Regions from separate parts of the Pseudomonas sp. 18-147 genome, predicted to be linked through region 2. Evidence: predicted binding sites of a transcription regulator. Region 2 holds the regulator's gene; the other holds the start of a gene.
The links. Region 2 encodes LexA, which represses DNA repair genes until DNA is damaged. Its sites were predicted from a motif close to CTGTNTNNNNANACAG; they were not measured.
Positions count from the first base shown of each region.

Region 1: a site for LexA is predicted at 8,279-8,294, ahead of imuA (translesion DNA synthesis-associated protein ImuA). Genes of this name have one in related genera too.

Region 1 is NZ_CP182296.1:5,057,538-5,072,706, forward strand. It holds gene gspL (type II secretion system protein GspL) at 1-945, opposite strand, end outside; gene gspK (type II secretion system minor pseudopilin GspK) at 942-1,907, opposite strand; gene gspG (type II secretion system major pseudopilin GspG) at 1,915-2,364, opposite strand; gene gspI (type II secretion system minor pseudopilin GspI) at 2,598-2,972, shown strand; gene ACM0M4_RS24065 (type II secretion system protein N) at 2,975-3,406, opposite strand; gene gspH (type II secretion system minor pseudopilin GspH) at 3,554-4,003, shown strand; gene ACM0M4_RS24075 (PulJ/GspJ family protein) at 3,987-4,628, shown strand; gene vreR (anti-sigma factor VreR) at 4,638-5,597, opposite strand; gene vreI (RNA polymerase sigma factor VreI) at 5,667-6,212, opposite strand; gene vreA (TonB-dependent outer membrane receptor VreA) at 6,209-6,925, opposite strand; gene ACM0M4_RS24095 (hypothetical protein) at 7,091-7,411, shown strand; gene pigA (biliverdin-producing heme oxygenase PigA) at 7,529-8,125, opposite strand; gene imuA (translesion DNA synthesis-associated protein ImuA) at 8,377-8,982, shown strand; gene ACM0M4_RS24110 (Y-family DNA polymerase) at 8,990-10,405, shown strand; gene dnaE2 (error-prone DNA polymerase) at 10,381-13,476, shown strand; rRNA gene rrf (5S ribosomal RNA) at 13,831-13,946, opposite strand; rRNA gene ACM0M4_RS24125 (23S ribosomal RNA) at 14,091-15,169, opposite strand, start outside.
Region 2 is NZ_CP182296.1:2,256,717-2,271,885, forward strand. It holds gene ACM0M4_RS10870 (DUF6901 family protein) at 84-770, shown strand; gene ACM0M4_RS10875 (universal stress protein) at 800-1,237, opposite strand; gene ACM0M4_RS10880 (hypothetical protein) at 1,445-1,879, shown strand; gene ACM0M4_RS10885 (hypothetical protein) at 1,896-2,714, opposite strand; gene fadB (fatty acid oxidation complex subunit alpha FadB) at 3,142-5,289, shown strand; gene fadA (acetyl-CoA C-acyltransferase FadA) at 5,320-6,495, shown strand; gene ACM0M4_RS10900 (DUF1653 domain-containing protein) at 6,689-6,952, shown strand; gene topA (type I DNA topoisomerase) at 7,043-9,649, shown strand; gene ACM0M4_RS10910 (DUF6586 family protein) at 9,756-10,274, shown strand; gene ACM0M4_RS10915 (hypothetical protein) at 10,480-10,713, shown strand; gene sulA (SOS-induced cell division inhibitor SulA) at 10,735-11,220, opposite strand; gene lexA (transcriptional repressor LexA) at 11,232-11,846, opposite strand; gene psrA (transcriptional regulator PsrA) at 12,078-12,779, shown strand; gene nagZ (beta-N-acetylhexosaminidase) at 12,981-13,979, shown strand; gene ACM0M4_RS10940 (S-methyl-5'-thioinosine phosphorylase) at 13,991-14,728, shown strand; gene ACM0M4_RS10945 (CsiV family protein) at 14,774-15,169, opposite strand, start outside.

The DNA of each region.
Region 1 (15,169 bases), 2.8 Mb from region 2:
CAGCGCGGCCAGCCCCGGTACGGCATCGCCATCGGCCTTGCCGGCCAGATAGGCGTCGCGTCGCTCGCGAGCCTGGCGCAGCGGATCGAGCACCACCGGCAGTTCCGGGAAGGCCTGCTGCACGCGTTGACTGCTCTGCCGTTGCAAGGACTGGCCCTGCCCGGCCAGTTGCCCGGCGTACAGGTTCAGACCGGCGACCCACACCAGCAAGGCCAGGGCAGCGCAGATCAGGGGCATCTTCCAGGTGCCGTTGCCGGCGCTCGTCGCCGGCGCTTTCAGCGCCAATCCCCACGGACTGGCAGGCCCGCTCCAGCGCAGCGCTTCGTCCAGCGCCTCGGCCCGCTCCAGGGCTGCGGAGCGCCACGCCGGTCGCTCGCCCAGCCAGAACAGTCGCAACTCCTGCGGGACCTCAGCGAGGCCCTGCTCCGGCAAGGGATGGACCGCAGCGTCGCTCAGCGAGCGGCGCAACAGCAGATGGCCGTCCCACTCGCCGGCCACCCAACCGTCATCGCGCAACGGCAGGAGGAACGGCGCGGCCTGCACCTCCCGCACGTCGAGCCGCAGCCGCTGCACGGCCTGCTCCAGCGAGGCCAGCGCCGACGCCTCCAACCACCCCAAGGTCAGGCGCCCGTCGGCGCCGCGCGGGCCGTGGGCCAGGCGTAGCTGCGCCGGATCGCCGAGGACCAGCGCCTCGGCCGCGCAGTTCACCGCGGCGGCGAGCTTCGCCGCAGGCAGCGCCGGCAGTTCGAGACTGACCAGGCGGCAATCGCGCGGATGCAGGAACAGCGCCACCGGCAACCCCTGGCGTCGCCGCGCCAGTTCCGCGAGCGAGGCCTCGATTCGTTCCTGCACCGCGCCGCGCGCATCCAGGCGCAGGCAATGCAGCGGCGCCGCCTCGGCGAACTCGCTCAGCGGCGGCAGCAGGCAACGCCAGGTGGCTTTCATGAGCCCACCCTCACCCAGTTGACCGCCGTGCTTTCACCGGCCTTGCGCTGCACCAGGGCTTGCAGGCGCACCTCTTGCCGGTCGCGCCGAGCATAGGCGGTGAGCAGGAACCAGTCGCTGGTGATCCCGACCTTCACCGACTGCGCCTGCAATTGCGGCATGTTCAGGCGGTTGACGAAGTCGCCGCGATTGAGGAACCAGCGGCCCCGGTCGCGCTCGCCGAGCACCCGCCGCGCCTGGTCCAGCCCGAGGCCGGGGACACAGGCGGCGAGCACTTCGGCGCGCGCGGTGTTGCCGTTGATCCAGGTGGTTTCGGGCAGGATGGTGACGTAGGGCCGCAGGCGTTCCAGGGTCGCCGGCGGAATGCCCAGCCGGGCCAGGTCGTCGAGACGCCTGAGCGCCGGCATGCGCGCCGGAAGCGCACGCAACACGGCGCCCGGCGAAGTCTCGCGGCCGCTGTCGAAGCCTGCGGGTTGCGTCTCGGCCGGCGGCGCTTCGGCGGGCAGCCGTGCATAGGAATCGAGTACCCGCTCGACGATCAGCCGCGTCTCCTTCGGGCGCACGCCGAGCAGACCGGCGAGGCGTTCGAAGTTCGCTCGCTCCTGGAGATCGGGGCGCTGGTCGACCAACAGGTTGCGCAGGTTGAACTTGCCCTGCTCGTCTTCCAGTTGGCCGTTGAACGGCAATTCGGCGCTGCTCAGACGCAAGCCACGCATCGGTTGCGCCCAGCGCTGGTCGAGGCGGGTCAGCGGGTCGCGGCGGCTGTCCTCGAGCAGCAACTGGCGGCTCCATTCCAGGCCGCCGCGCAGCATCCAGCCGGCCTGGATGCGTAGCTGCTCGCTTTCCAGGGCGCGGATGAATGCGCTCTGGCGGGCGATCAGGCCGGCGGCTATGACCGCAACCACGGTGACGATCAGCAGCGCGCTGATGATCGCCATGCCGCGCTGGCGATGACCGTTCATGGCGCGCTCAGAGCTGCCAGGAGCCGATGTCGGCGTTGATGCCCTCGCCGCCCGGCTGCCCGTCGGCGCCGAGGGAGAACACGTCGATCTCGCCGTTCACGCCGGGATTCAGGTACTGGTAGGGCTTGCCCCAGGGGTCGTTGGGCAGGCGCTCCAGGTACGAGCGCCAGTTGCTCGCCGAGGCATCGGCAGGACGCTCCGCGAGCACCTTCAAGCCCTGCGCCTGGCTCGGATAGCGGCCCTGGTCGAGGCGGTAGAGCTTGAGCGCCTGCATCAGCCCGGAGATGTCCTGGCGCGCCGCGGTGGCACGGGCCTGGTCGGGACGGTCGAGCACCTTGGGTACCACCATCGCGGCGAGGATGCCGAGGATCACCACCACCACCATGATCTCGATCAGGGTGAAGCCCCGCTGTCCCCGATGTCCTTTCGGGCTGGAGCTGAACTGCACGACATCCATCTCGACACTCCTCGGCATGGTTCGATTCGCCGCGGATTGTTTCAGGAAGATATGTCAACGATATTGAAAATCCTCGGGTGCGCCGCTCTTCCGGAGGCGCCCGCAAGGCCCTGGAGCCGGGCTTTCCGGCAGGCGCCGGGGATGGCTCGCGGGGGCGCCCTCCCGAGCTTTTGTCAGGGATCGGTCAGATTTCCCGGCTAGCCTGGAAGTCCCCTTTCGCCGACCTTTCCGCGATGTCCACGCGCCTGTCTTCCCGCGGTTTCACCCTGATCGAAGTGCTGGTCGCGCTGGCCATCGTCGCCATCGCCCTGGCCGCAGCGATCCGCGCGGTGGGCCTGATGACCGACGGCAACGGTCTGTTGCGCGACAAGTCGCTGGCCCTGCTGGCAGCGGAGAGCCGGCTCGCCGAGCTACGCCTGGGCGTCGGCGCGGCTCCGGGAAACAGCGATTTCGAATGCTCCCAGGGCCGCCTGCGGTTGTACTGCGAACAACGCGTCGAGGCCACCGACGACCCCGCGCTACTGTGGGTGGAAATCCGTGTGCGCACGCAGCGCGAACAGGCGGTGCCGCTGGCGCGCCTGAACACCCTGCTGAGCCGCTCCCGGTGATCTCAACCGCGCTTGAGGGTAGCCAGCGGCGGCGGTTCGGCGAGCCGCTGCATGGCCACCCGGCGAACCTCGCCGTTCTGCTCGATGAGCACCGCGTCGGCCTCGATCCGCCGCACCTTCGCCGCACGCGCCAGGACCTCGCCCTCGCGATAGGCCTGGGCCGGCGCGCCGTTCACCGAGAGGATGGCGATCGCCGCGGGACCACCGCTGATCAATCCCGCCAGTTGCACCTCGACCTCACCGGAAGGCGCCGCGAACCAGCGTTGAGCGGCGTCCTCGCCGCTGGGCGGCGGAACGTCGGCGACCTCGGCCTGGACCACGCCGGGAATCGGCGCCAGCAACAGATAGCCCCAGAACAGCAGGCCGGCGAGGATCGCCAGCACGGCGGCAAACTGGACCAGGCGGGGCGGATCGATACGGGGCATGGCCGGCATGGCGGGGCTCTCCTGGCGTATGGGCGACGGGCGCCACGAACGGCGCCCCGGCACCAGCCTAGCGCGGAATTCTCTCCGTTATGTTTCACAAGCCGATCATCTTCGTCGGGCACTCTGGAAACCTCTCTCTTCGCGGAGCGGCATCCGGTGAGGCGACCCCGGCAAGGCGGTTTCACCCTGATCGAACTGATGGTGGTGCTGGTAATCGTCGGCATCGCCACGGCGGCCATCAGCCTGAGCGCCCGCCCCGACCCGACGGGCCTGCTGCGCCAGGATGCCGCGCGCCTGGCGCGGTTGCTGGAAATAGCCCAGGGCGAAGCGCGGGTACGCGGTACGCCGATCCTCTGGCAGCCCAGCGCCAAGGGCTATCGCTTCAGCCCGCAGGCCTATCGCGGCAAGACCGACGCCTTCGCCGCCGACACCGAATTGCGCGCGCGCGACTGGCAGGCCGCGCCTCTGCGGGTCAGCGTGCGCCCGCCGCGACCGGTGTTGCTGGACGCCGAATGGATCGGCGCGCCGTTGCGGATAACGCTCTCCGACGGCCAACACAGCGTCACCGTGCTGCGCGAGGCGAACGGCCATGTCCGGGTACGCTGAACGCGCGACGACGCGGCGCCGGCAAGCCGGCTTCACCCTGATCGAGGTGATGGTCGCGATCATGCTCATGGCCATCGTCAGCCTGATGGCCTGGCGCGGCCTGGACAGCATCGCCCGGGCCAGCGCGCACCTGGAGGACAGCACCGAGCAGGGCGCCGCGCTACTGCGCGCGCTGAACCAACTGGAGCGCGACATCGCCCTGCACAGCGCCATCCGGGAGGAGACCGGCCTGCCCAGCGGCGACGAGCCGATCCGGGCCAGCGACAGCCTGCCGCCCGGACTCGCACTGAAGCGCCTGAGCGAGATCCCATTGCGCCTGGACATCGTCCGCGCCAGTACCGAGCCAGGCGCGCCGCTGCAGCGCGTGCGCTGGTGGCGACAGGGCAAGATCCTCTACCGCGCCGCCTCGCCCAGCGGCGACCGCCTGCCGTTGCCGCCGCTGGCGGAGCGGGTGGCTGTGCTGGACGACGTGAGTCGGTTCGAGATCCGTGCCTGGGTGCCGGGAAAGGGCTGGACGCGCCTGCCGGCACGCAGCAAAGTCCGCGCCAGCGGACTGGAGATCAGCCTGTCGCGGGTCACCCGCAACGGCGTGGAGCGCTATCGACGGGTGGTGGCCCTGCAATGAAGCGGTGGCTCAGCCGAGCAGCACCACCCCGCCCGGCAGGCGGGTGACCTCGATGCCATAGGCATCGCGGATCAGGGTCGCCACGTCGGCCAGTTGATCGAGGCTGAAACGGGCCTGGACCCGGCGTCGGCCAAGGGCCTTGTCCAGCAGCAGGAGCATGCCGGGACGGTAGCGGTTGATTTCGTCGATCACCGTGGCCAACGGTACGTCGTTGAACACCAGCATGCGCTCGCGCCAGGCCATCACCTCGGCAACGTCGAAAGGCACCGGCGGACCGTTGCGTCGCTCGTCGAAGGTCAGCTGCTGGCCGGCCTGGAGGTCCAGGCGCTGGCCGAGGTGTTCGAGCCGCACGCTGCCCTCCAGGCAGGTCACCACGCAGACGTCACCGCTGCTGCGCACGTTGAAGCGGGCCCGGCTGGCGCTCAGCCAGGCGCTCCCGGCCATCACCCGCAGGCTGCTCTGCGGCGGGTGGCTGGCGATGATCTCGGCCTCGCCGCCGAGCAGTTCGATGGTTTCCTGCTGCTCTTGATTGCGCCGCACGTTCAGGCGGGTGCGGGTGTTCATCTCGATCCGCGTCTCGCCGCTCACCTGCACCTGGCGTTGCTCGCCGACCGCCGTGACATAGTCGGCGCCGCCCAGGCCATGGTCGAGCAGCGACGGGCGCAAGACGAACAACGCCACCGAGGCGGCCAGCGCACCGCCGACGAACCAGCGACGACCGAAACGCCTCGGCGCGATCTGCGCCACGGCCGGCGGCTCCAGCGGCAGAGCGGCGGCACTGCCGAGTGCCTGCCAGAGATCGCGCGCCTCGACGAACGCTCGCAGGTGTTGCGGGCTGCGCGCACACCACTGGCGGAAGGCCCGCGCGTCGCCCTGGGTGACGCGTCCGGAGGTCAGGCTGATCACCCAGGCGTGCGCTTCGTGGCGAAGGTCGCCGGTTTCATCGGCGGCGGAGTCTGAGGCTGTCATGACTGTGCTGTACGGACACCGGAATGGCTCATGGGATGGATATGGCGGCGGTTTTCCACCTGCTTATGCTTATGACGGTTTTCCGGCCCCGGGACCGAACCTCTGGATGACTTTTCTTTCCAGGCGCTCCGCGCAGAACCACAGGGCGGCCTTGAGTTCCTTCTCCACGGTGCGGGTGGAAATGCCGAAGCGACGGGAGATTTCCGCATGCGGCGTCTCTTCCAGGCGCGAGGCGATGAGAATCTGCCGACGCCGCGCCGGCAGTTCGCAAAGCGCCTCCAGCAGGCGACGGATCTCGGCGTGACCGCCGACGATGCGCTCCGGGTCGAGGCCTTCGTCGGCCACCTGCAACAGCTCCGCCACCTCCTCCCCGGTGAGCAGGCGGGCGTCGCCCTCGCGGCGGTCGGCGGCAATGTTCAGGGCAATACGGAACAGGTAGGCCTGGGGCTTCTTGACCTCCAGGGCATCATCCAGCCGGTCGACTCTCAGGTAGGTTTCGTGCAGCACGTCGCACGCCAGGTCCTCGGAGCCCAGGCGCCGTTTCAGGCGCGCCTTGAAGTCGTCGTAGGAGGCGAGGAACAGCTTCACCATCGCGCTTTGCCGCGAATCGCTCATGACCCTCCCACTCCCTCCGTCAGCTTGCATTCCATGGCCTTGCCCGTCGTCTTCGGCAGCAACAGGATGGTCAGCGGCTGGGCCAGCGTAGCGGGCGTCGCCTGCATCACCCGCACGCCGCGCAGGCTTTCCACCAGGGCGCTGTCCCGCTGCGGGTCGCCGGTCGAGCCGAGCAGGCGACTGTGGCGAACCTCGCCGAAGCGACCGATCCAGAGTTGCAGCACCGCGCGATAGGTACCCGGACGAGTGCGCGGCGAGCGGCACAACTGTTCTTCCAGCGCCGCCTGGACCGCTCCCGCGTAGCGGCGATCCAGCGGCTGCTCGACCTTCGGCATCTCTGCCGGCAGCGGCGCAGCGTTCCTGACGGCCTGCGCCGGCAGCAGGGTGAACGCTTCCTGGCTGGTGTAGCGCGCCATCAGGCCGGTTCCGCCGAGCAGTCGGGTCAGGGCGTCGCTGGCGGTGAAGCGCCCCTGCAAGCGGGCCGAGCGCCGTCCACGAGCCAGCTCGCCATCCACCAGAACCGCCATTCCCGTCACCCCGCTGTAGGTCACCAGCGCCGATGCCAGGCTCTGCGGAGGAATATCGAACGCGTGCACCGCCAGGCGCAACGGCGGCCTGCCGCCATCGCCCGGCACGGCGCCGGACGCCGGCAGCAGCATGCCGAGACCGAGCAACGACACTGCGCACGACCTTGCCACCCCGAGGATCGACATCAACGGATTCCAGTCCGAACTACCCGGTTCAGGCCAGATGGCCATCACCCAGGAGGGACATCCTGATGGCACTGTGTGACTGTGGTGTGACGGTACCTGCGGTGACATGTTTTCACCGATTGCCGTATAAGCGGGAAACCACCATCCCAGCGCGGGAGAATCGCCATGCACCGTTCATCGCAGGTTCTGCCGGCCCTGATCCTGGGCCTGGCCATGAACGCCACCCTGGCCGACGAGCCGACGCCGCCGGCGAACTGCATCAACACCGAGGTCAACGGCTACCAGGCTTTGTCCTATGAATGCCTGAGCCAGCAGATGACCGATCCTGACAGCGCGGCCAGGGCCCGCCGCGAACAGGAGCTGGATTCCGCCGCCATCGTCCGGCGTCCGCCAAACCAGCTCGGCCTGTACAACCAATCGGCGACGCGCATTCGCCTGGGCACCTCGTTCGGCAACTCAGTGGAAGCGCAGCGGCCGCCTCGCTAAGGGTCTCCGCAGGTCCGCGCTCCTGGCCGGCGGCGCAAGACAGAAAACCCCGGCAACCAGGCCGGGGCAATCGTCGTCGGCGAGGTTGGCCGCCGATCAAAGGACAAGGAACGCCCCTCAGGCGAAGGTACGCTCCAGCAGGTCGCCGAAACGATTGAAGGCATCGCTGGCGCCCTTGGCGGCCAGGCGCTCTTCTTCCTCGTTCAGCTCGATGCCGTCGAGGATCGCCACGAAGCTCTTCCAGCCTTGCGCGCGGCCGCCTTCCGGTTCGGCCAGATGGCGGGCGCCGAAGTTCTCGTCGAGTTCGAGCGCGGCGGCTTTCTTGAACAGGAACGCAGCGCCCAGCTTCGAACCTTCGGAAACGAACAGCCAGCCCAGTGCCTCGGCCAGGCTCAGGTCGGCCTCGCGCACGCTCTGGTCGCCCTCCGGCACCGGATGGCCGAGGTCCGCCAGGTCTGCACGAGCGGCGTCGTCGCGGGCGCGGGAAGCCAGGCCGGGGAACAGGCGGGCCAGCGCTTCGTTGCGATAAAGCGGCTCCAGGTCATGCTGGAAGAGGTACTGGGCGGCGACGAAGCGGGCGAAATTGTCCCGGCTGGCGAAGGGTTCCTTGCTCTTCACCAAGCTCTCCAGGCGCTGGTGCGGCTCGTTGGTCAGCAGGTTGAGGCGTTGCGAACGCAGATTTTGCCGAGTGGATTCAGGGGCCAGGGTATCCATAGGGGAATTCCTTTCGAGGGACGGAACGCACTGGGCTGACATAGCGCGCCCAGGATCAATAACGATTCTCAATTATATTCGTTATTGAATCTCAGTGTCACATGAAAGGATGCCGACCGACTGCCATTGACCAGAAAAGGACTACAGCAAATACTGTATTTACATACAGCATTCGAGTTATTTCCTTGGCCTCCCTTTCATCCGTAGCCGACATCACCCCACCCGCAGCCGTCGCCGGACGAGGCAATGGCATAGCGCTGAGTGCGCTGCTCGACGCGCGTAGGATCTGGAAAGGCCAGTCCGCCGTACCGGCCGGCTCTTCCCTGCCCACCGGGCATGCGCGCCTGGACGCACTGCTGCCCGGCGGCGGTTGGCCGGAGCATGCCCTGAGCGAAATCCTCCATGCCCGCGACGGTGTCGGCGAACTGCAACTACTGATGCCGACCCTCGCTCGCCTGACCCAGGCGCAACGTCGTGTCGTCCTGGTCGGCGCCCCCTACGTACCTTATCCGCAGGCCTGGCTGGCCGCCGCGGTCGACCTGCGCCACCTGGTCCTGTTGCAGGCCAGCGGACGCGACGCCTTGTGGGCTGCCGAACAGTGCCTGCGCTCGGGCAGTTGCGCCGCAGTGCTGTGCTGGCCGCAGCAGGCCGACGACCGCGCCCTGCGCCGCCTCCAGGTCGCCGCCGAAAGCGGTCAGGCCCTGGGTTTCGCCTATCGCCCCCTGCGCGAAGCGGTCAACCCTTCGCCGGCAGCGCTACGCCTGTGCATCGAAACCCGCCCCCCACGCCTGCGCATCCTCAAGTGCCGGGGCGGCCTCGCGCCGGCGACCGCCCTGCCGGCCAGCGCCTGGCAATGAGGCGGCCATGCTCTGGGCTTGCATTCTCCTGCCGCAACTGGCCATGGACAGCGCGCTGCGTCAACGGAGCAATCCCGACGCACCGCTGGCGCTGCTCGGCGGCCCAGCGCAGCGCCGGCAGTTGCAGGCGGTCAACCCAGCGGCACGCGCGCTCGGCCTGAAGCCCGGTCAATCGCTGATCGCCGCCCAGGCCCTGAGCCGGGACTTCGCCACGGCGGAATACGACCTCGCCGCCGTGGAGCGCTGGCAGGCCTTCCTCGCCGCCTGGGCCTACGGTTTCAGCTCGCAGGTCAGCCTGCACTATCCGCGTGCGCTGCTGCTGGAAGTGCAGTCCAGCCTTGCCCTGTTCGGCCCCTGGCCACGCTTCGAGGCCCGCTTGCGCAAGGAACTCACGGCGCTGGGCTTCCGCCATCGCCTGTGCCTGGCGCCGAACCCGGTGGCGGCGAGGGTCCTGGCGAACAGCCACGACGGCCTGGCCATCGAGGACGAGACAGCGCTGCAACGCCAGTTGTCCGCCCTTCCGCTGGACCGCCTGGGACTCTCGCGGGAGCTGGCTGTCGCCCTCGGACGCATGGGACTGCGCTATCTGCGCCAGGTCCTCGAGTTGCCGCGCGCCGCCCTGGCCCGTCGCTTCCCGGCCGAACTGCTGTTGCACATCGACCGCCTCTGCGGCCGCAGCCCACTGGCGCTGGAGCACTACCGGCCGCCGGACACCTTCGACCTGCGCATCGAACTCAATTTCGACGTGGAATCGCACCAGGCCCTGCTCTTCCCCCTGCGACGGCTGAGCGCCGATCTCGCCGCCTTTCTCGCCGGACGCGACAGCGGCGTGCAGCGCTTCACCCTGCATCTGGAGCATCACGGGCGCGCCGACAGCCAGGTCACGGTCGGCCTGCTCAGCGCCGAACGCGAGGCGGCCATGCTCTTCGAACTGACCCGCGGCCGTCTCGAACAGCTGCAACTGCCCGCCCCCGTGCATGCCGTGCGCCTGGAGGCCCGCGAGCTGCCTCCTTTCACGCCGCAGCACCGCGAACTGTTCGACGAGCGCCCACAGCAGTATCTCGGCTGGGAACAGTTGCGGGAACGCCTGCGCGCGCGGCTGGGCGACGAGGCGGTACAGGGCCTGAGCGCCGTCGCCGAACACCGTCCGGAGCGAAGCTGGCGGCCGCACAGCTGCGACAGGGCGCAATCGCCGGCAGCCTGCGGCCTCCGACCCGGCTGGCTGCTGGCGGAGCCACGCCCCCTCGGCGAGGCCTTGCCCACCGTGCTGGCCGGCCCGGAGCGGATCGAGTCGGGCTGGTGGGATGGCGAAGACATCCGCCGCGACTATTACCTGGTGGAAACCCGCAGCGGACAACGTGCCTGGGTCTATCGCGAGGTCGGCAGCGAAGGGCCGCTGTGGCTGCATGGCTGGTTCGCATGAGCGCCTACGCCGAACTGCATTGCCTGTCCAACTTCAGTTTCCAGCGCGGCGCCTCCAGCGCCGCGGAACTCTTCGCCCGTGCAGCACGCCTGGGCTATCGGGCCCTGGCGATCACCGACGAATGCAGCCTGGCCGGTATCGTGCGGGCCTGGCAGGCGGCGCGGGAGCATCAGGTACAACTGATCGTCGGCAGCGAAATCCGCCTCGAACAGGGGCCCAAGCTGGTCCTCCTGGCGGAGGACCTGGAGGGCTACCAGAACCTCTGTCGCCTCATCACCCGCGGCCGGCGACAAGCCGACAAGGGCCACTACCGGCTGCTGCGCGAAGATCTGCAACAGCCGCTCGCCGGCCTGTTGGCGATCTGGTTGCCGAACGACCATGGGGACGAGCAGGCTGCCTGGCTCCGCGAACGCTTCCCCCAGCGCCTTTGGCTGGGCGTCGAGTTGCATCGCGGCGCCGATGACGATGCCCGCCTGGACAAACTGCTCGCGCTCGCCTCGCATCTCCGGCTACCGCCCGTGGCCTGCGGCGACGTCCACATGCACGCCCGCGGCAGGCGAGCCCTGCAGGACTGCATGACAGCGATCCGCAACCATCTTCCGGTCAGCGAGGCCGGCGCCTATCTCTTCCCCAACGGGGAACGCCACCTGCGTACCCTGGAGGCCCTGCAGGGGATCTACCCGCAAGCCCTGCTGGCGGAAACCCTGAAGATCGCCGAACGCTGCCGGTTCGATCTGGAACAGCTGAAATACCAGTACCCACGCGAATTGGTACCGGCCGGACACGACCCGGCGTCATGGCTCCGCCATCTCACCGAACAGGGCATCGCCAGGCGCTGGCCGAACGGCGCGAGCGCCAAGGTCCGCAAGCAGATCGGGAGAGAACTCGAGCTGATCGCCGAACTGGGCTATGAAAGCTATTTCCTCACCGTGCAGGACATCGTCGCCTTCGCCCGGGGCCGGAAAATCCTTTGCCAGGGCCGCGGCTCGGCGGCCAACTCGGCAGTGTGCTTCGCCCTCGGCATCACCGAGTTGGACCCGGACCGGACCAACCTGCTGTTCGAGCGCTTCCTTTCCCGCGAGCGCAACGAACCACCGGACATCGACGTGGATTTCGAACACGAGCGCCGCGAGGAGGTCATCCAGTACGTTTTCACACGCTACGGACGCCAGCGCGCGGCGCTGACCGCGGTGGTCAGCACCTACCACGGCGCCGGCGCGGTGCGCGACGTAGCCAAGGCCCTGGGTCTGCCGCCCGAGCAGGTCGACGTCCTGGCCAACTGCTGCGGCCGCTGGAGCGACCAGGCCCCCAGCGCCGAACGCCTGGAAGAGGCCGGCTTCGATCCGCAGAGTCCGGTCCTGCGCCGGGTGCTGGCCCTGACCGACGAGTTGATCGGTTTTCCGCGCCACCTCTCGCAGCACCCCGGCGGCTTCGTCATCTCCGAACAGCCATTGGACACCCTGGTCCCGGTGGAGAATGCCAGCATGGCCGAGCGCACGGTGATCCAGTGGGACAAGGACGATCTCGACGCGGTCGGCCTGCTCAAGGTCGACGTCCTCGCCCTGGGCATGCTCAGCGCCCTGCGCCGCAGCTTCGACCTGATCCACGCGCTGCGCGGCGGCAAGCGGTTGAGCATCGCCAGTATCCCGAGCGAAGACCCGGCCACCTACGAAATGATCAGCCGCGCCGATACCATCGGTGTGTTCCAGATCGAATCGCGCGCACAGATGGCCATGCTGCCACGCCTGCGCCCGCAGAAGTTCTACGATCTGGTGATCCAGGTCGCCATCGTCCGGCCGGGGCCGATCCAGGGCGACATGGTGCATCCTTACCTGCGCCGGCGAAACGGTGAAGAGCCGGTGGCCTATCCATCGGCCGAACTGGAGAAGGTCTTCGAACGTACCCTGGGCGTCCCGTTGTTCCAGGAACAGGTCATGGAACTGGCGATCGTCGCCGCCGACTACACGCCGGGCGAGGCGGACGAACTGCGTCGTTCGATGGCCGCCTGGAAGCGTCATGGCGGCCTGGAACACCACCGCGAGCGGCTGACCCGGGGCATGCTCGCCAAGGGCTACGAGGCCGACTTCGCAGCGCGCATCTTCGAGCAGATCAAAGGCTTCGGCAGCTACGGTTTCCCTGAATCCCACGCCGCCAGCTTCGCCCTGCTCACCTACGCCAGCAGTTGGCTGAAACGTCACGAGCCGGCGGCCTTCGCCTGCGCCTTGATCAACAGTTGGCCGATGGGCTTCTACAGCCCCGACCAGTTGCTCCAGGACGCCCGCCGCCACGCCCTGCAGACACGCCCGGTGGATGTCCGCCACAGCGGTTGGGATTGCAGCCTGGAGCCGTTCGGGCAGGCGCAACCGGCCATACGCCTCGGCCTGCGGATGATCCGAGGCTTTCGCGAGGAGGATGCCAGGCGTATCGAGCAGGTCCGGGAGGCCCAGCCGTTCCTCGACGTGCACGATCTCGGCCGACGCGCCAGGCTCGACGCCCGGGCCCTGGAGTTGCTGGCCGATGCCGGCGCCCTGCGCGGTCTCGCCGGACACCGGCACAAGGCGCGCTGGGCCGTCGCCAGCGTCGAGCCGCAATTGCCACTGTTCGCCGAAGGGACCGTCATCGAAGAGAGCACGGTCAGCCTGCCACTGCCTTCGCGCGGCGAGGAACTGCTGAGCGATTACGCTCTCCTCGGCACCACCCTCGGCCCGCATCCGCTGAAACTCTTGCGTGGACAGCTCAAGGCCCGCCGCTGCCGCGACTCCCGCGAACTGGCGAAACTGGGACATGGGCGACCGATACGGGTCGCCGGCCTGGTGGTCGGCCGGCAGCGCCCACAGACCGCCAGCGGCATCACCTTCATCACCCTGGAAGACGAGTTCGGCATGGTCAACGTGGTGGTCCGACACGACCTTGCCGAACGGCAGAGGCGGCCATTCCTCGAGTCCCGGCTGCTGCAGGTGGAGGGCATCCTGGAGTCCTCCGGCGAGGTGCGCCACGTCATCGCCGGGCGCCTGCATGACCTGAGTCCTCTACTCACCGGCCTGGACGTCCGCAGCCGGGATTTCCATTGAGACAAAGAAAAAGGCAGCTCGAGAGACGAGCTGCCTTGGGATGGCCAACAGGGATGGCCACGAAGGGGGGAGCGCTCAAGATACTGTTTATTCATACAGTAAATCAAGCGATTCCCTTCATCGGAAGCCACCTTTTGTCTTTCTCCTCGAAGCGAGGCTCTAACTCGCGGATCGGGATAGGTACGGCGAACGCAAGAGCGCCAGCGCCATGCGGATCCGCCCGGACTCTCGCTACGCTAGACGCGAAAGAGGACATGCCAGGAGGGGTTCGGCAAGGTGAACAGGAAGCACGCCTTTTTCCGCGCGCAAAAGCAAAACCCCCGGTCATCGCTGACCAGGGGTTTTGGGATAGGAGCTTGACGATGACCTACTCTCACATGGGGAGACCCCACACTACCATCGGCGATGCGTCGTTTCACTTCTGAGTTCGGGAAGGGATCAGGTGGTTCCAACGCTCTATGATCGTCAAGCAATTCGGTTGGATATCCGTTCGCTTGGGCTTACGTCTATCCGGATTCAGGTATGTGATTTCAAGGTGTTTTGCGGTTCATGCGAACTTTCGGTTCGTCGACTTCACCTTACAACACACAATCATCAGATTGTTTGGGTGTTATATGGTCAAGCCTCACGGGCAATTAGTACTGGTTAGCTCAACGCCTCACAACGCTTACACACCCAGCCTATCAACGTCGTAGTCTTCGACGGCCCTTCAGGGGAATCAAGTTCCCAGTGAGATCTCATCTTGAGGCAAGTTTCCCGCTTAGATGCTTTCAGCGGTTATCTTTTCCGAACATAGCTACCCGGCAATGCCACTGGCGTGACAACCGGAACACCAGAGGTTCGTCCACTCCGGTCCTCTCGTACTAGGAGCAGCCCCTCTCAAATCTCAAACGTCCACGGCAGATAGGGACCGAACTGTCTCACGACGTTCTAAACCCAGCTCGCGTACCACTTTAAATGGCGAACAGCCATACCCTTGGGACCGGCTTCAGCCCCAGGATGTGATGAGCCGACATCGAGGTGCCAAACACCGCCGTCGATATGAACTCTTGGGCGGTATCAGCCTGTTATCCCCGGAGTACCTTTTATCCGTTGAGCGATGGCCCTTCCATACAGAACCACCGGATCACTAAGACCTACTTTCGTACCTGCTCGACGTGTCTGTCTCGCAGTCAAGCGCGCTTTTGCCTTTATACTCTGCGACCGATTTCCGACCGGTCTGAGCGCACCTTCGTACTCCTCCGTTACTCTTTAGGAGGAGACCGCCCCAGTCAAACTGCCCACCATACACTGTCCTCGATCCGGATCACGGACCAGAGTTAGAACCTCAAGCATGCCAGGGTGGTATTTCAAGGATGGCTCCACGCGAACTGGCGTCCACGCTTCAAAGCCTCCCACCTATCCTACACAAGCAGGCTCAAAGTCCAGTGCAAAGCTACAGTAAAGGTTCACGGGGTCTTTCCGTCTAGCCGCGGATACACTGCATCTTCACAGCGATTTCAATTTCACTGAGTCTCGGGTGGAGACAGCGCCGCCATCGTTACGCCATTCGTGCAGGTCGGAACTTACCCGACAAGGAATTTCGCTACCTTAGGACCGTTATAGTTACGGCCGCCGTTTACCGGGGCTTCGATCAAGAGCTTCGCTTGCGCTAACCCCATCAATTAACCTTCCGGCACCGGGCAGGCGTCAC
Region 2 (15,169 bases):
GCCGGCGGTGGGTGCAGTCCCCCGTCGGTCCCTCTGGCTGGCGTCATTGACGGGCCGGCCGTCTCCCGAGAAAGGATCAGTCCATGGCAATCGAGTACCGCATCACGCTGGACGACCAGCATCAGCTCAACTATCGCATCGAGCTGGAGCGGCACTACGACCCGCAGGCGGCTGCCGCAGCGCCGCGCTGGACGCGCCTGGAACACAATCGCTGCAGCAACTGCCCGCTCGATCGCGAACGCTACAGCCATTGTCCGGCGGCGGTCGACCTGCATGGGGTGATCGAGGATTTCCGCAACCTGCCGGCGTTCCGCAAGGCCGGCATCTGCGTGCGCACGCCGGAGCGCGAGTACATCAAGCAGGCGGGCCTGGAGGAAGGACTGCGCGCGCTGATCGGCTTGATCATGGCCAGCAGCGCCTGTCCGCTGCTGGCGCCGCTGAGGCCGATGGCCATGCAGCACCTGCCGTTCGCCAGCAACCAGGAGTTCGTGCTGCGGGTGGTGCCGCTGTACCTGATGCGCCAGTACTTCAACTTCCGCGAGGGGCGGCATGCCGATTGGGAACTGAAAGGGCTGGTGCGGCTGTTCCAGCAGTTGCAACTGGTCAACCAGGCGTTCTGGCAGCGAATCCACGACACCTGTGTCAGCGATTCCAACCTGAAGGCGTTCCTGACCTTCTTCTCGCTGTCGTCGAGCATCAGCTATTCGCTGGAAACCCAGTTGCAGAAGATCCGCCCGCTGGTGATGAGCGCCGAGGAAACGCTCGGCTGAGGCGCAGGCCCCGGCCGAGCGGGGAGAGATCAGGCTTTCTTCAGGTGCACCGCGAGCACGTCGCAGGGCGCGCCGTGCAGCACGTCGTTGGCAGTGGAACCGAGCAGCAGCGCCAGGCCGTGGCGACCGTGGCTGCCGACCACGATCAGGTCGCAGGCCTGTTCCGCGGCGAGGCGGTGGATTTCCTGGCGCGGTTGCCCGTAGACCAGGTGGCGCTGCTCGCTGCCGAGGTCCGGATAGCGTACGGCGAAGGCATCCAGGCGTTCACGGGCCTGGTCGAACTGCTGCTGCTGCAACATCGACAGGTCCATCGGCACGTCCCCACCGAAGGCCATGGCCATGGGCTCGACCACATGCACCACCGAGAGCCGGGCCTGGTTGCTGGTGGCCAGGGCCGCCGCACGCTTCATCACCGGGTCGCATTCGTCGGTCAGGTCGACGGCGACCAGAATGTGTTGATAGGGCATGAACGTCTCCTCCCAGAAGGGGATAGTGTTTTCATTATGGACTTTCGCGCCGCGCGTGGAACCTGTTCCGTTGCGCTGGGCAAAAAGCTGCTCCGCCGTGGTCGCATTCGCCTGTAAACTGCGCCTCCCTTGGCGACTGCGACCGATCCTGCCTGTGCGCGCGGATCGAGGCAAATGCCTTAACCGTTTTTCGAGTGTCCGTTCCTTATGACCACTTGGCTGGTGATCCTGCTGCTGGCTGTCATGCTCAGTCCCCTGGCCTGGCTGATGCCGTCCAACAGGCAGCGCGGCAAGATGGCCCTGCGCCTCGAGGCGCGCCGTCTCGGCCTGGCCATGCAGCTCGCGCGCCAGGATTGGCCGCATTGGCTGGAGAGCGCTCCGCCGACGTCCTGCGCGCAGTTCCACTGCCCGCGCCGACGCGGCCGGGAGGCCTGGTGCTATTGGCAGAATACCCCGGGCCAGTGGCTGAACCAGTGGCGCGAGCCGTGCGCGGACGATGAGTTGCTGGACGCCCTGCGCAGCCTCCCCGGGGATGTCTACAAGGTGGAGGCGACCGCCCAGTTCCTTGCCCTGTATTGGGGCGAGCGCGGCGATAGCGCCGACCTCGGGCGCATCGCCGAGTTTCTCCGCCAGCGCGCCTGAGGCGGCGCGCCGAGGTTCATTGGTTGCGCGCGGCATACAGCGCGGCGACCTTCTCCAGGCCATCGATGATCCGGTCTGCATTCTTGTTGACCAGGAACGGCACGCTGTTCTGGTTGTAGTTGCGCAGGGACTTCTCGATGTAGTGCCACTTGATCGCCACGCTGCGCAGCGCCCTGGCGATCTCCTCGTCGTTCTGCGGCGCCTGCTGCAGCTTCAACAGGTTGACCGAAAAGCGGCTGGCCAGGTCGTCCAGTGGACGCTCCTCGCCGCCGCCGAAGAAGCTGGCGCCCACCGACGCGTTGCGCGAGGCATAGTCCAGAGCAATGTCCTGCATCAGCAGGCTCTGTTCGCGGCTCTGCTCGGTGAGCGTCGGCACCGTGGCGGCGTTTTCCCGTTGCAGGCTGCGATACAACTGGCCGCCGAGGTCCATCAGTTGCTGGTTGCGTCGTGCCAGGTCGGCGACCGGTTGCAGGTCGCTGTAGCCCTTGTTGCGCACCGCGCCGGTCAGCTTGTCGAGGTCTTGCGCATAGTCCCGCCATTGCTCGCGAAGCTGGCCCAGCAGGCGCCGGGATTCGCTGCCGTTCACGCCGTCGAGTCGCTGCAGGCGGGCTTCCGCCGTCTGCGCCGAGCTTTCGATCAGGCTGGCGTAGCGTTGATCGCCTTCCTGGCCGACGTACATGAAGAAGGCGTTCAGGGATTTCTGCGTGGCGAGCCGCATCTGGTGCAGGGCGAGCAGGTCATCGGCGGTCCCTGCCGCGAAGACGGGGAGGCTCAGCAGGCCGAGCAGGGCCAGACAAAGAGTGAACGGACGGCAGATCATGGGTTCCATCTCCATGTGGCCCTGGAGGCCTTCTTGTTGTTCTTTTGTAACGGCCCGTGGCCGATCATGCATGGCGATCTGCGGCGACTCTAGCCTGCCTTTCCGCACCGGGACAAGCTCCCACGGCGCCGATCATCGAACATCTGAATGGTCCGACAGAGGCTGGCTGAATGGCCCTGCGCAGAGGGCCTGGAGGAGGGCAGGTGTTTTCCGGATGGCTGATTGACAATTCCCGGCTTTTGCCGGAATGTGTGCGCACCCAAGTCAAACGGGCGTATGAATCGAGCGTTTGCCTCGCGCAGGCCTCGACAATAGAGACCCGGTTATCGCGTCGGCGGGTGTGCCGAAGGGTTTGGGACTATGCTCGGCGGTTGCCGAAAGGGTCCCGACACGGCGTCCGATGTGTAAGTTCAAGCTTCCATAATAGCGTGGAGATCAGTTGATGATTTACCAAGGTAAAGCCATCACGGTTAAGCCTCTTGAGGGCGGCATCGTCGAGTTGAATTTCGATCTCAAGGGCGAGTCCGTCAACAAGTTCAACCGTCTCACCCTCAGTGAGTTGCGTGCGGCAGTCGATGCGATCAAGGCCGATGCATCGGTCAAGGGCGTGATCGTGACCAGCGGCAAGGACGTGTTCATCGTTGGTGCCGACATCACCGAGTTCGTTGACAACTTCCAGCTGCCCGACGAGGAACTGATGGCGGGCAACCTCGAAGCCAACAAGATCTTCAGCGACTTCGAAGACCTGGACGTACCCACCGTTGCCGCGATCAACGGCATCGCCCTCGGCGGCGGCCTGGAGATGTGCCTGGCCGCGGACTTCCGCGTGATGAGCGCGACCGCCAAGGTCGGCCTGCCGGAAGTCAAGCTGGGCATCTACCCGGGCTTCGGCGGCACCGTCCGCCTGCCGCGCCTGATCGGCTGCGATAACGCCGTCGAGTGGATCGCCTCGGGCAAGGAAAACAAGGCCGAGGACGCCCTGAAGGTCGGCGCCGTCGACGCCGTGGTCGCTCCCGAGCAACTGCAGGCCGCTGCCCTCGACCTGGCCAAGCGCGCCGTCGCCGGCGAGCTGGACCACAAGGCACGGCGCCAGCCGAAGCTGGAAAAGCTGAAGCTGAATGCAATCGAGCAGATGATGGCCTTCGAAACCGCCAAGGGCTTCGTCGCCGGCCAGGCCGGTCCGAACTACCCGGCGCCGGTGGAAGCCATCAAGAGCATCCAGAAGGCCGCCAACTTCGGCCGCGACAAGGCGCTGGAAGTCGAAGCCGCCGGCTTCGTCAAGCTGGCCAAGACCTCGGTCGCGCAGAGTCTGATCGGCCTGTTCCTGAATGACCAGGAACTGAAGAAGAAAGCCAAGAAATACGACGAAGTCGCCAAGGACGTGAAACTGGCCGCCGTGCTCGGCGCCGGCATCATGGGCGGCGGCATCGCCTATCAGTCGGCGCTCAAGGGCACCCCGATCCTGATGAAGGATATCCGCGAAGAGGGTATCCAGATGGGCCTGAACGAGGCCGCCAAGCTGCTCGGCAAGCGCGTCGAGAAGGGTCGCCTGACCCCGGCGAAGATGGCCGAGGCGCTCAATGGCATCCGTCCGACCATGTCCTATGGCGACTTCGGCAACGTCGACATCGTCGTCGAAGCCGTCGTCGAGAACCCCAAGGTCAAGCAAGCCGTGCTCGCCGAAGTGGAAGGCGCGGTGAAGGAAGACGCGATCATCGCCTCCAACACCTCGACCATCTCCATCAGCCTGCTGGCCCAGGCGCTGAAGCGTCCGGAAAACTTCTGCGGCATGCATTTCTTCAACCCGGTGCACATGATGCCGCTGGTGGAAGTGATCCGTGGCGAGAAGACCGGTGAAACCGCCATCGCCACCACCGTCGCCTACGCCAAGAAGATGGGCAAGAGCCCGATCGTGGTCAACGATTGCCCCGGCTTCCTGGTCAACCGTGTGCTGTTCCCGTACTTCGGCGGCTTCGCCAAGCTGCTGAGCTTCGGCGTCGACTTCGTGCGCATCGACAAGGTGATGGAGAAGTTCGGCTGGCCCATGGGCCCGGCCTACCTGTCCGACGTGGTCGGCATCGACACCGGCCACCATGGCCGCGACGTCATGGCCGAGGGCTTCCCGGACCGCATGGCGGTCGAGGGCAAGACCGCCGTCGACGTGATGTACGAGGCCAACCGCCTGGGCCAGAAGAACGGCAAGGGCTTCTACGCCTACGAGACCGACAAGCGCGGCAAGCCGAAGAAGGTCACCGATCCGCAGGCCTACGAAGTGCTCAAGCCGATCGTGGTCGAGCAGCGCGAAGTGACCGACGAGGACATCGTCAACTTCATGATGATCCCGCTGTGCCTGGAAACCGTGCGTTGCCTGGAAGACGGCATCGTCGAGACCGCTGCCGAGGCCGATATGGGCCTGATCTACGGCATCGGCTTCCCGCCCTTCCGTGGTGGTGCTCTGCGCTACATCGATTCGATCGGTGTCGCCGAGTTCGTGGCCCTGGCCGACAAGTACGCCGAGCTGGGCGCGCTGTACCACCCGACCGCGAAGCTGCGTGAAATGGCCAAGAACGGTCAGAAATTCTTCGGTTAATCGCGGAACGACTAGAGCGAGAGTGAATTTATGAGCCTGAATCCGAGAGACGTCGTCATTGTCGACTTCGGCCGCACCCCGATGGGTCGTTCCAAGGGTGGCATGCACCGCAACACCCGCGCCGAGACCATGTCGGCGCACCTGATCAGCAAGCTGCTGGAGCGTAACCCGAAGGTCGACCCGGCCGAAGTGGAAGACGTGATCTGGGGCTGCGTCAACCAGACCCTGGAGCAGGGCTGGAACATCGCGCGCATGGCGTCGCTGATGACCCAGATCCCGCACACCAGCGCCGCGCAGACCGTCAGCCGCCTGTGCGGTTCGTCGATGAGCGCGCTGCACACCGCCGCCCAGGCGATCCAGACCGGCAATGGCGATGTATTCGTCATCGGCGGCGTGGAGCACATGGGCCACGTCGGCATGATGCATGGCGTCGACCCGAACCCGCACCTGTCCCTGTACGCCGCCAAGGCCTCGGGCATGATGGGCCTGACTGCGGAAATGCTCGGCAAGATGCACGGTATCAGCCGTGAGGCGCAGGACAAGTTCGGCGCGCGTTCGCACCAACTGGCCTGGAAGGCCACCCAGGAAGGCAAGTTCAAGGACGAGATCATCCCGATGGAAGGGTATGACGAGAACGGTTTCCTGAAAGTCTTCGACTTCGACGAGACCATTCGTCCGGAAACCACCGTCGAGACCCTGGCCGAGTTGAAGCCGGCGTTCAATCCGAAAGGCGGCACCGTGACCGCGGGGACCTCCTCGCAGATCACCGACGGTGCCTCCTGCATGATCGTGATGTCGGCCCAGCGCGCCCAGGACCTGGGCATCCAGCCGATGGCGGTGATCCGCTCCATGGCCGTGGCGGGTGTCGACCCGGCGATCATGGGCTACGGCCCGGTGCCGTCGACCAACAAGGCGCTCAAGCGTGCCGGCCTGACCATCGCCGACATCGATTTCGTCGAACTCAACGAAGCCTTCGCCGCCCAGGCCCTGCCTGTGCTGAAGGACCTCAAGCTGCTCGACAAGATGGACGAGAAGGTCAACCTCCACGGCGGCGCCATCGCCCTGGGTCACCCGTTCGGTTGCTCCGGTGCGCGCATTTCCGGCACCCTGTTGAACGTGATGAAGCAGAACGGCGGTACCCTTGGCGTGTCCACCATGTGCGTGGGCCTGGGACAGGGTATCACCACCGTCTTCGAGCGCATCTAAGCGTTCGTCGAAGGGGAAAGCCGGGGCCTCGTGCCCCGGCTTTCGTTTTTCAGTGTCAGTCGTTTCCGGCTGTATCGAGCGAATGACGCCCCGGGAGCGCGGGTTTGCCTATTGTGCGATCCGTGCCTATACCGGGCTGTTGTATGTCGGCATTGTGCCGTTGTTTTCCGATTTTCGAGACAAGGTAAGGAACATGGACCTGCAGGCTGGGCTCTATCGTCATTACAAGGGACAGAACTACCGGGTCCTGGGTGTCGCGCGGCATTCGGAGACGGAAGAGGCGCTGGTGATCTACCAGGCGCTGTACGGCGAATTCGGTCTCTGGGTGCGTCCGCTGGAGATGTTCACCGAGGCCGTGGAGGTCGATGGCGAGTGGGTGCCGCGCTTCGTCCTGGTGAGTCCCGAGGCCGATCCCCTGGGCTTGCAGAAAGCTCCCGGCGGGGAAGACCGCGCTTGACCTTGGCTCGTTCGCCACTATATATAGCGGTGCCGCGCTAGTCGCTCCCTCCTTTATATTCATCTTTTCGACGCAGGAACCTTCCGATCCATGGGTAAATCGCTGGTCATCGTGGAATCCCCGGCCAAGGCCAAGACCATCAACAAGTATCTGGGCAGCCAGTACGTGGTGAAGTCGAGCATCGGCCACATCCGTGACCTGCCCACCAGTGGTTCGTCGAGTTCCAAGGAGCCGGCGGCCAAGGGCCGCAAGAGCGCCTCCGAGGCGCCGGCGCTGTCACCGAAGGAGAAGGCCAGGCGCCAACTGGTCTCGCGCATGGGGGTCGACCCCGAGCATGGCTGGAAGGCCAAGTACGAGATCCTGCCCGGCAAGGAAAAGGTCATCGACGAGCTGCGCCGCCTGGCCAAGGACGCCGACACCGTCTATCTCGCGACCGACTTGGACCGCGAAGGGGAGGCCATCGCCTGGCACCTGCGGGAAGCCATCGGCGGCGACGAAAGCCGCTACAAGCGCGTGGTATTCAACGAAATCACCAAGAAGGCCATCCAGGAGGCCTTCTCCCAGCCCGGCGAGCTCGATATCAACCGGGTGAACGCCCAGCAGGCGCGGCGTTTCCTCGACCGCGTGGTCGGCTACATGGTCTCGCCGCTGCTCTGGCAGAAGATTGCCCGTGGGTTGTCCGCCGGCCGCGTGCAGTCGGTGGCGGTGAAGCTGGTGGTGGAGCGCGAACGCGAGATTCGCGCCTTCGTCCCGGAAGAGTACTGGGAAGTGCATGCCGACCTCGGTACCGCCAAGGGCGCCAACGTGCGCTTCGAGGTTACCCGTGAGAAGGGCGAGGCCTTCAAGCCGCTCAACGAAGCCCAGGCCATGGCGGCCCTGGAAAAGCTCAAGGCCTCGGCCTATAGCGTCGCCAAGCGCGAGGACCGGCCGACCTCCAGCCGACCCTCGGCGCCGTTCATCACTTCCACCCTGCAGCAGGCGGCGAGCAACCGCCTGGGCTTCGGGGTGAAGAAGACCATGATGATGGCCCAGCGTCTCTACGAGGCCGGCTACATCACCTACATGCGTACCGACTCGACCAACCTGTCGGCCGATGCCATTGGCATGGTCCGCGGTTTCATCGAGGACGAGTTCGGCCAGAAGTACCTGCCGGGCAAGGCCAACGTCTACTCGAGCAAGGAGGGCGCCCAGGAAGCGCACGAGGCGATCCGTCCTTCCGACGTCAACCTCAAGCCGACCCAGCTGTCCGGCATGGAGCGTGACGCCGAGCGCCTGTACGACCTGATCTGGCGCCAGTTCGTGGCGTGCCAGATGACCCCGGCCGAATACCTCTCGACCAGCGTGAGCGTCACCGCCGGCGATTTCGAGCTGCGCGCCAAGGGCCGCATCCTCAAGTTCGACGGTTATACCCGGGTACTGCCGCAGCAGAGCAAGCCGGGCGAGGACGACGTCCTGCCGGAAATGAAGGAAGGCGAGAACCTCAAGCTGATCAAGCTCGATCCGAGCCAGCACTTCACCAAGCCGCCGGCGCGCTACTCCGAAGCGAGCCTGGTCAAGGAACTGGAGAAGCGCGGTATCGGCCGCCCCTCGACCTACGCGGCGATCATCTCCACCATCCAGGAGCGCGGCTACGTAACCACCCACAACCGCCGCTTCTATGCGGAGAAGATGGGCGACATCGTCACCGATCGGCTCAACGAGAGCTTCGCCAACCTGATGGACTACGGTTTCACCGCCGGGATGGAGGAGCATCTCGACGACGTGGCCCAGGGCGAGCGCGACTGGAAGCACCTGCTCGACGAGTTCTACGGCGATTTCAAGAAGAAGCTCGAGGTGGCCGAAGTCAGCGAGAAGGGGATGCGCGCCAACCAGCCGACCCTGACCAACATTCCCTGCCGCGAGTGCGGCCGGCCGATGATGATTCGTACCGCCTCCACCGGCGTGTTCCTCGGCTGCTCGGGCTACAGCCTGCCGCCGAAGGAGCGTTGCAAGGCGACCGTCAACCTGATTCCCGGCGACGAGATCGCCGCGGACGACGAGGGCGAGTCCGAGTCGCGGGTGTTGCGTGGCAAGCATCGCTGCCCGATCTGCAGTACCGCGATGGACGCCTACCTGCTGGACGAGAAACACAAGCTGCATATCTGCGGCAACAACCCCGACTGTCCGGGCTACGAGATCGAGGAAGGCCAGTACCGGATCAAGGGCTACGAAGGGCCGAGCCTGGAATGCGACAAGTGTGGCAGCGAGATGCAGTTGAAGACCGGCCGTTTCGGCAAGTTCTTCGGTTGCACCAATCCGACCTGCAAGAACACCCGCAAGCTGCTGAAGAATGGCGAGGCGGCGCCGCCGAAGATGGACGCCATCCGCATGCCTGAATTGAAGTGCGAGAAGGTGGACGATATCTACGTGCTGCGCGACGGCGCTTCGGGCATGTTCCTGGCCGCCAGCCAGTTCCCGAAGAACCGCGAGACCCGCGCGCCGTTGGTGAGCGAGATCATCCCGCACAAGGCCGAGCTGGATCCCAAGTACCATTACCTCTGCGACGCCCCGCAGAAAGACCCGGACGGCCGTCCCGCGGTGATCCGTTTCAGCCGCAAGACCAAGGAGCAATACGTGCAGTCCGAGGTCGATGGCAAGCCCACCGGCTGGCGCGCCTTCTACGATGGCGGCAAGTGGAAGGTCGAAGACAAGCGCTGATGGATGGCGCGCCCGCTTGCATGGGGCGCGCTTATACTGCGCGAAGGCCGGGCGCTGACCTGGCCTGCGCTCCGCATTCCTTCCAGTTTTAATCGGGAGTACCGGCATGGCCCAAGAGCTTTATACCCGCACCAACCAGAAGCTGTATTTCGCCGGGTTGGCTCTGGAGGCCTGGAAGCGAGCCGATGCCGAGCGGGCGATGAATGCCCAGGCGATCATCCAGGGGGAGCGCGAGTCGGCGCTGTTCCACCTTTATGGCGCAGTGCTCGGTGTATGCCATGAGATCGCCGGTTACTACCGTCTGCCGCAGGCTGCCGCTCCTCGCGTGGATGCATTGCTGAATGCCGAAGTGCTGGCGGCCGCGCCCAGCCCCGAGCTGGCTGAACTGGTGGAGTTGGCGTCGCAGCCGGAAACCTGGCTGGGCCAGTTGCTGGGCGCCTACTCCGAGCTGTTCCTGCCGCCGCGACCGACCAAGGCAGCGAAGATCGACCCCAGCACACCGTTGATCGTTGCCGTGAGTATCGACGAAGAAGCCCCCTTGCTTTCTCGCGAAACCCTCGAGGAATGGCGGCAGTCGCTGAAGCAATTGGTCCTGCGTTTTCGCGAGAGCCTGACGGAGCTGTAACGCCGTCGTCATTCGCCGATCAGCGGTAGGACATTTTCCTACCGTTCCACTCGGTTGATTTGCCAGCAAAAAAATTTAGCGGATGCCGTCCGGGCGCTCTGGAACCGCCGTTACAGGCGCGAGAGGGGAACCGGAAGGCGGATGCGGGCTAGGGATGCACTGGATGGGCTGTTACAATGTCGCGTCTTCGTAGAGAGCGTCTGTCATGCCAACATCCTTCCTTGAAATCGTAGAAATGCCCGACGGGCGCATCGTGCTGCGTCGCGCCGATGACGAGGAGGCGTTGGTGACCCTGGAGTTCTCCGGGGACGCGAAGAATTTCCTGCAAGGCCAGCATGTCGAAGTGGCCAAGGCCATGTTCAATGTCGGCGTGCAAATGGCCGGTCGTCTTGCCGAGGGCGAGATGGAACACGACGAAGGCCCCCGCGTCCTGCACTGAACGCTGTCCCCCGCCGTTTTTTCAACCCAGACGAATATTCAGGCTCTGTGCTTGGCCCAGTTGGGCGGCGCGGGACAGTTGCTTGCGCGCCGCCCGGCTCAGCGGCTCCAGCCAACTGACCACGGTGTGGCTGCGGCCCAGGCGCAAGGCCTCGCAACTGAGCGCCAGGGCAGCGGCGTTGTCCTTCGCCTGCAGTAGCAGGATGCGCTCGCGGTTCAGGCCGGCGCGGCGCAGCCATTCATGGGTCAGGCTCGCCGGCGGAGCGATCAGGGTCAGCCAGCGGGCATCCTGTTCCTCGCTGAGCTCGCGGAGAATCGGTGCGAGCAGGGTCAGGCAGTGCCCCGGCAGGCCGCTGAGCGAAAGTTCGCTAAAGGCAGCGGGTTCCTCGATGGAGGCGCTGGAAGGGCTGTCGATGACATCGTCGAGCAAGGGTGCGCCGTTGCTGGCCCAGAACGCTTCCTGGAACAGTGGCAACTGGGCGCTGGGCAGCGAGTGGGAGGTCTGCATGGTATCTCCTGTCAGCGCCGGATCACGCCGACGCTCAAGCCTTCGATGATCAGTTCCTGCTCCTTCAGATCGACTTCGATCGGAGCGAACTCAGGGTTTTCCGCCAGCAGCCAGACCTTGCTGCCTTCGCGCTTGAAGCGTTTCACCGTGACCTCCTCGCCGATCCGCGCGACCACCACCTGGCCGTTGCGCGCTTCGCGGGTGACGTGGACGGCCAGCAGGTCGCCGTCGAGGATGCCGATGTCCTTCATGCTCATGCCGCGCACGCGCAACAGGTAGTCGGCGCGAGGATTGAAGAAGGCGGGATTGATCCGGCAGGATTCCTCGATGTTCTGTTCGGCGAGGATCGGTGCGCCGGCGGCGACCCGTCCGATCACCGGCAGGCCCTCATCGTCGTTGGCGGCATGCGGTTCGAAGCCGGGAATGCGGATGCCGCGAGAGGCGCCCGGAGTCATTTCGATGGCGCCCTTGCGTGCCAGCGCCTTGAGGTGCTCCTCGGCGGCGTTCGGCGACTTGAAGCCGAGTTCCTGGGCGATTTCCGCCCGGGTCGGCGGAAAGCCGTGGTCTTCCAGGCAGCGCTTGATGAAGGAGAGGATCTCGGCTTGGCGGGGCGTCAGCTTCTGCATGTCGTCGCTCTGTGTTTTTATCCAGTGACTGGGATTATATACAGTGAGCGGGGCGTGGCAATGATTTTCCGCATGACATTTCGTCCTGCGTCACGATGAAGTTGGCCAGTGTCTTGCTTCCGTTTTTCGGGACTTCTCTGTAATTTTCCTGACTGGTGCGTCATCTGCCGCTTGACAAGGGATGTGGCTGAAACGTATGTTTCAAACAAGTGTTTGTCAGGCGGAGAAACCATGGCCCAGTCGGAAACCGTCGAACGCATTCTCGATGCGGCGGAACAGCTGTTCGCGGAAAAAGGCTTCGCCGAAACCTCGTTGCGTCTGATCACCAGCAAGGCCGGGGTCAACCTGGCGGCGGTGAATTATCACTTCGGTTCGAAGAAGGCGCTGATCCAGGCGGTGTTCTCGCGCTTCCTCGGGCCATTCTGCGCCAGCCTGGAAAAGGAGCTGGATCGTCGCCAGGCCAAGCCCGAGGCCCAGCACGCCACCCTGGAGGACCTCCTGCACCTGCTGGTGTCCCAGGCGATGGCGGTGAAGCCGCGCAGCGGCAACGACCTGTCGATCTTCATGCGCTTGCTCGGCCTGGCCTTCAGCCAGAGCCAGGGGCACCTGCGCAAGTACCTGGAGGAGGTCTACGGCAAGGTCTTCCGGCGCTACATGCTGCTGGTCAACGAGGCTGCGCCGAAGCTGCCGCCCATCGAGCTGTTCTGGCGCGTGCACTTCATGCTCGGCGCGGCCGCCTTCAGCATGTCGGGGATCAAGGCCCTGCGGGCGATGGCGGAAACCGATTTCGGCGTGAACACTTCCACCGAGCAGGTGATGCACCTGATGGTGCCGTTCTTCGCTGCCGGCATGCGCGCCGAGAGCGGCATCGACGATCCGCTGCTGGCCGGGGCGCAACTGCGCCCGCGGAACAAGACGCCCGCCAAGGCCTGATCGCAGACGGCGCCCCAGGGCGCCGTTTTCTTTTCTCCTTTCTCTGTGCTCCGGGCGGAACTCCATGCGCCAGGCCGGCTCCATTGGCAGGCGCGCGGTACCGCCCCGGGACTTAAGTCTTTCTGCCGGGTGCAGTACAGTGTGCGCTGTCTGAGGCCCGTGACGGCGGGCTTCGCTGATTTCCAGGCCATAGGACTCTTCATGCAAGGCTCTCTGATGCTCGACATCGGCGGCACCTGGCTGACCGCCGAGGACCGCCAAATCCTGCGCCACCCCGAGGTGGGCGGGCTGATCATCTTCGCTCGCAACATCGAGCATCCTGCCCAGGTTCGCGAACTGTGTGCGGCCATTCGCGCCATCCGTCCCGACCTGTTGCTGGCCGTCGACCAGGAAGGAGGGCGCGTGCAGCGCCTGCGCCAGGGCTTCGTGCGCCTGCCGGCGATGCGCGCGATCGCCGACAACCCCAATGCCGAAGAGCTGGCCGAGCATTGTGGCTGGCTGATGGCGACCGAGGTGCAGGCGGTCGGCCTCGACCTGAGTTTCGCGCCGGTGCTGGATCTCGATCACCAGCGCAGCGCCGTGGTCGGTAGCCGCGCCTTCGAGGGCGACCCGGAGCGTGCCGCGCTGCTTGCCGGTGCTTTCATTCGCGGCATGCATGCCGCCGGGATGGCCGCCACCGGCAAGCATTTTCCCGGTCACGGCTGGGCCGAGGCCGATTCCCATGTGGCGATTCCCGAAGACGCGCGCAGTCTCGAGGAAATCCGGCGCAGCGACCTGGTTCCGTTCGCCCGCCTGGCCGGACAGCTCGACGCGCTGATGCCGGCCCATGTCATCTATCCGCAGGTCGACCCGCAGCCCGCCGGCTTTTCCCGGCGCTGGTTGCAGGAGATCCTGCGCGGCGAGCTGAAGTTCGACGGGGTGATATTCAGCGACGACCTGTCGATGGCCGGCGCCCATGTGGTCGGCGACGCCGCCAGCCGCATCGAGGCCGCCCTGGCCGCGGGCTGCGACATGGGCCTGGTGTGCAACGACCGGGCTTCCGCCGAGCTGGCCCTGGCTGCCCTGCAACGCCTGAAGGTGACCCCGCCGTCGCGTCTGCAACGCATGCGTGGCAAGGGCTACGCGAATACCGACTATCGCCAGCAGCCGCGCTGGCTGGAAGCACTGTCCGCGTTGCGCGCCGCGCAACTGATTGATTGAGGGAGCTGTCGATGAGTGTCTACGCGATTATCGGAGGAACCGGCCTGACCCAGCTGGAAGGGCTGACGCTGGGCGAGTCCCTGCCGATCGAAACGCCGTATGGCGCGCCGTCCGCGCCGCTCCAGCGTGGCCGCTACGCCGGGCGCGAGGTGCTGTTCCTGGCACGTCACGGTCATCCGCACCGCTTCCCGCCGCACCAGGTGAACTACCGCGCCAATCTCTGGGCGCTGAAGCAGGCGGGTGCCGAGGCGGTGATCGCGGTCAACGCGGTGGGTGGCATCCATGCGGCGATGGGAACGGGGCACCTGTGCGTGCCGCACCAGTTGATCGACTACACCTCGGGACGCGAGCACACCTATTTTGCCGGCGATATCGAGCATGTCACCCATATCGACTTCAGCCACCCCTATGACGAGCCGTTGCGCCAGCGCCTGATCGAGGCGTTGCGTGCGTTGGGGCTGGCGCACAGCAGCCATGGGGTCTACGCCTGCACCCAAGGGCCGCGCCTGGAAACGGTGGCGGAAATCGCCCGGTTGGAGCGGGACGGCAACGATATCGTCGGCATGACCGGCATGCCCGAGGCGGCACTGGCCCGCGAGCTGGACCTGCCCTACGCCTGCCTGGCGCTGGTGGTCAATCCCGCGGCGGGCAAGTCGGCGGGGATCATCACCATGGCCGAAATCGAACAGGCGTTGCACGATGGCATCGGCAAGGTGCGCGAGGTGCTGGCGCGGGTCCTGGCCGGCTAGGCGGCCATCGCAACGAAAAAAAGGCCGCTATTGCGGCCTTTTTCGCTATTGCGCAGGAGGTGCGGCGTCGAAGCCGCCTTCGACGGGGGGCGCGTCCGCCGGTGCCTGCTGTTCTTCCATTTCCATGGGATTGGGGGCGGCGGGACGGGCGCCGACCGGCACCACCTTGATCAGGATGCCCAGGCTCGGATGGTCGAGATAGGTCAGTTCGCCATTCTTCAGCCGCGTGCCCTGCCTGATGTGCTGGCTGCCGGCGAGGAAACCGTCGTCGCCGAAGCGATTGACCCAGAAATCGGCCTCCATGTCGACGAAGCGCACCTGGCTGAGGGTCAGCGTACCTTCCACCGGGAAATGATGATCCTGTTCCTGGCCTTCGCTGAGGGCGATCTTCACCGGGGTCTCGCCGATGTCCTGGCGCCAGGCCTTGTGCAGCAGCACGGT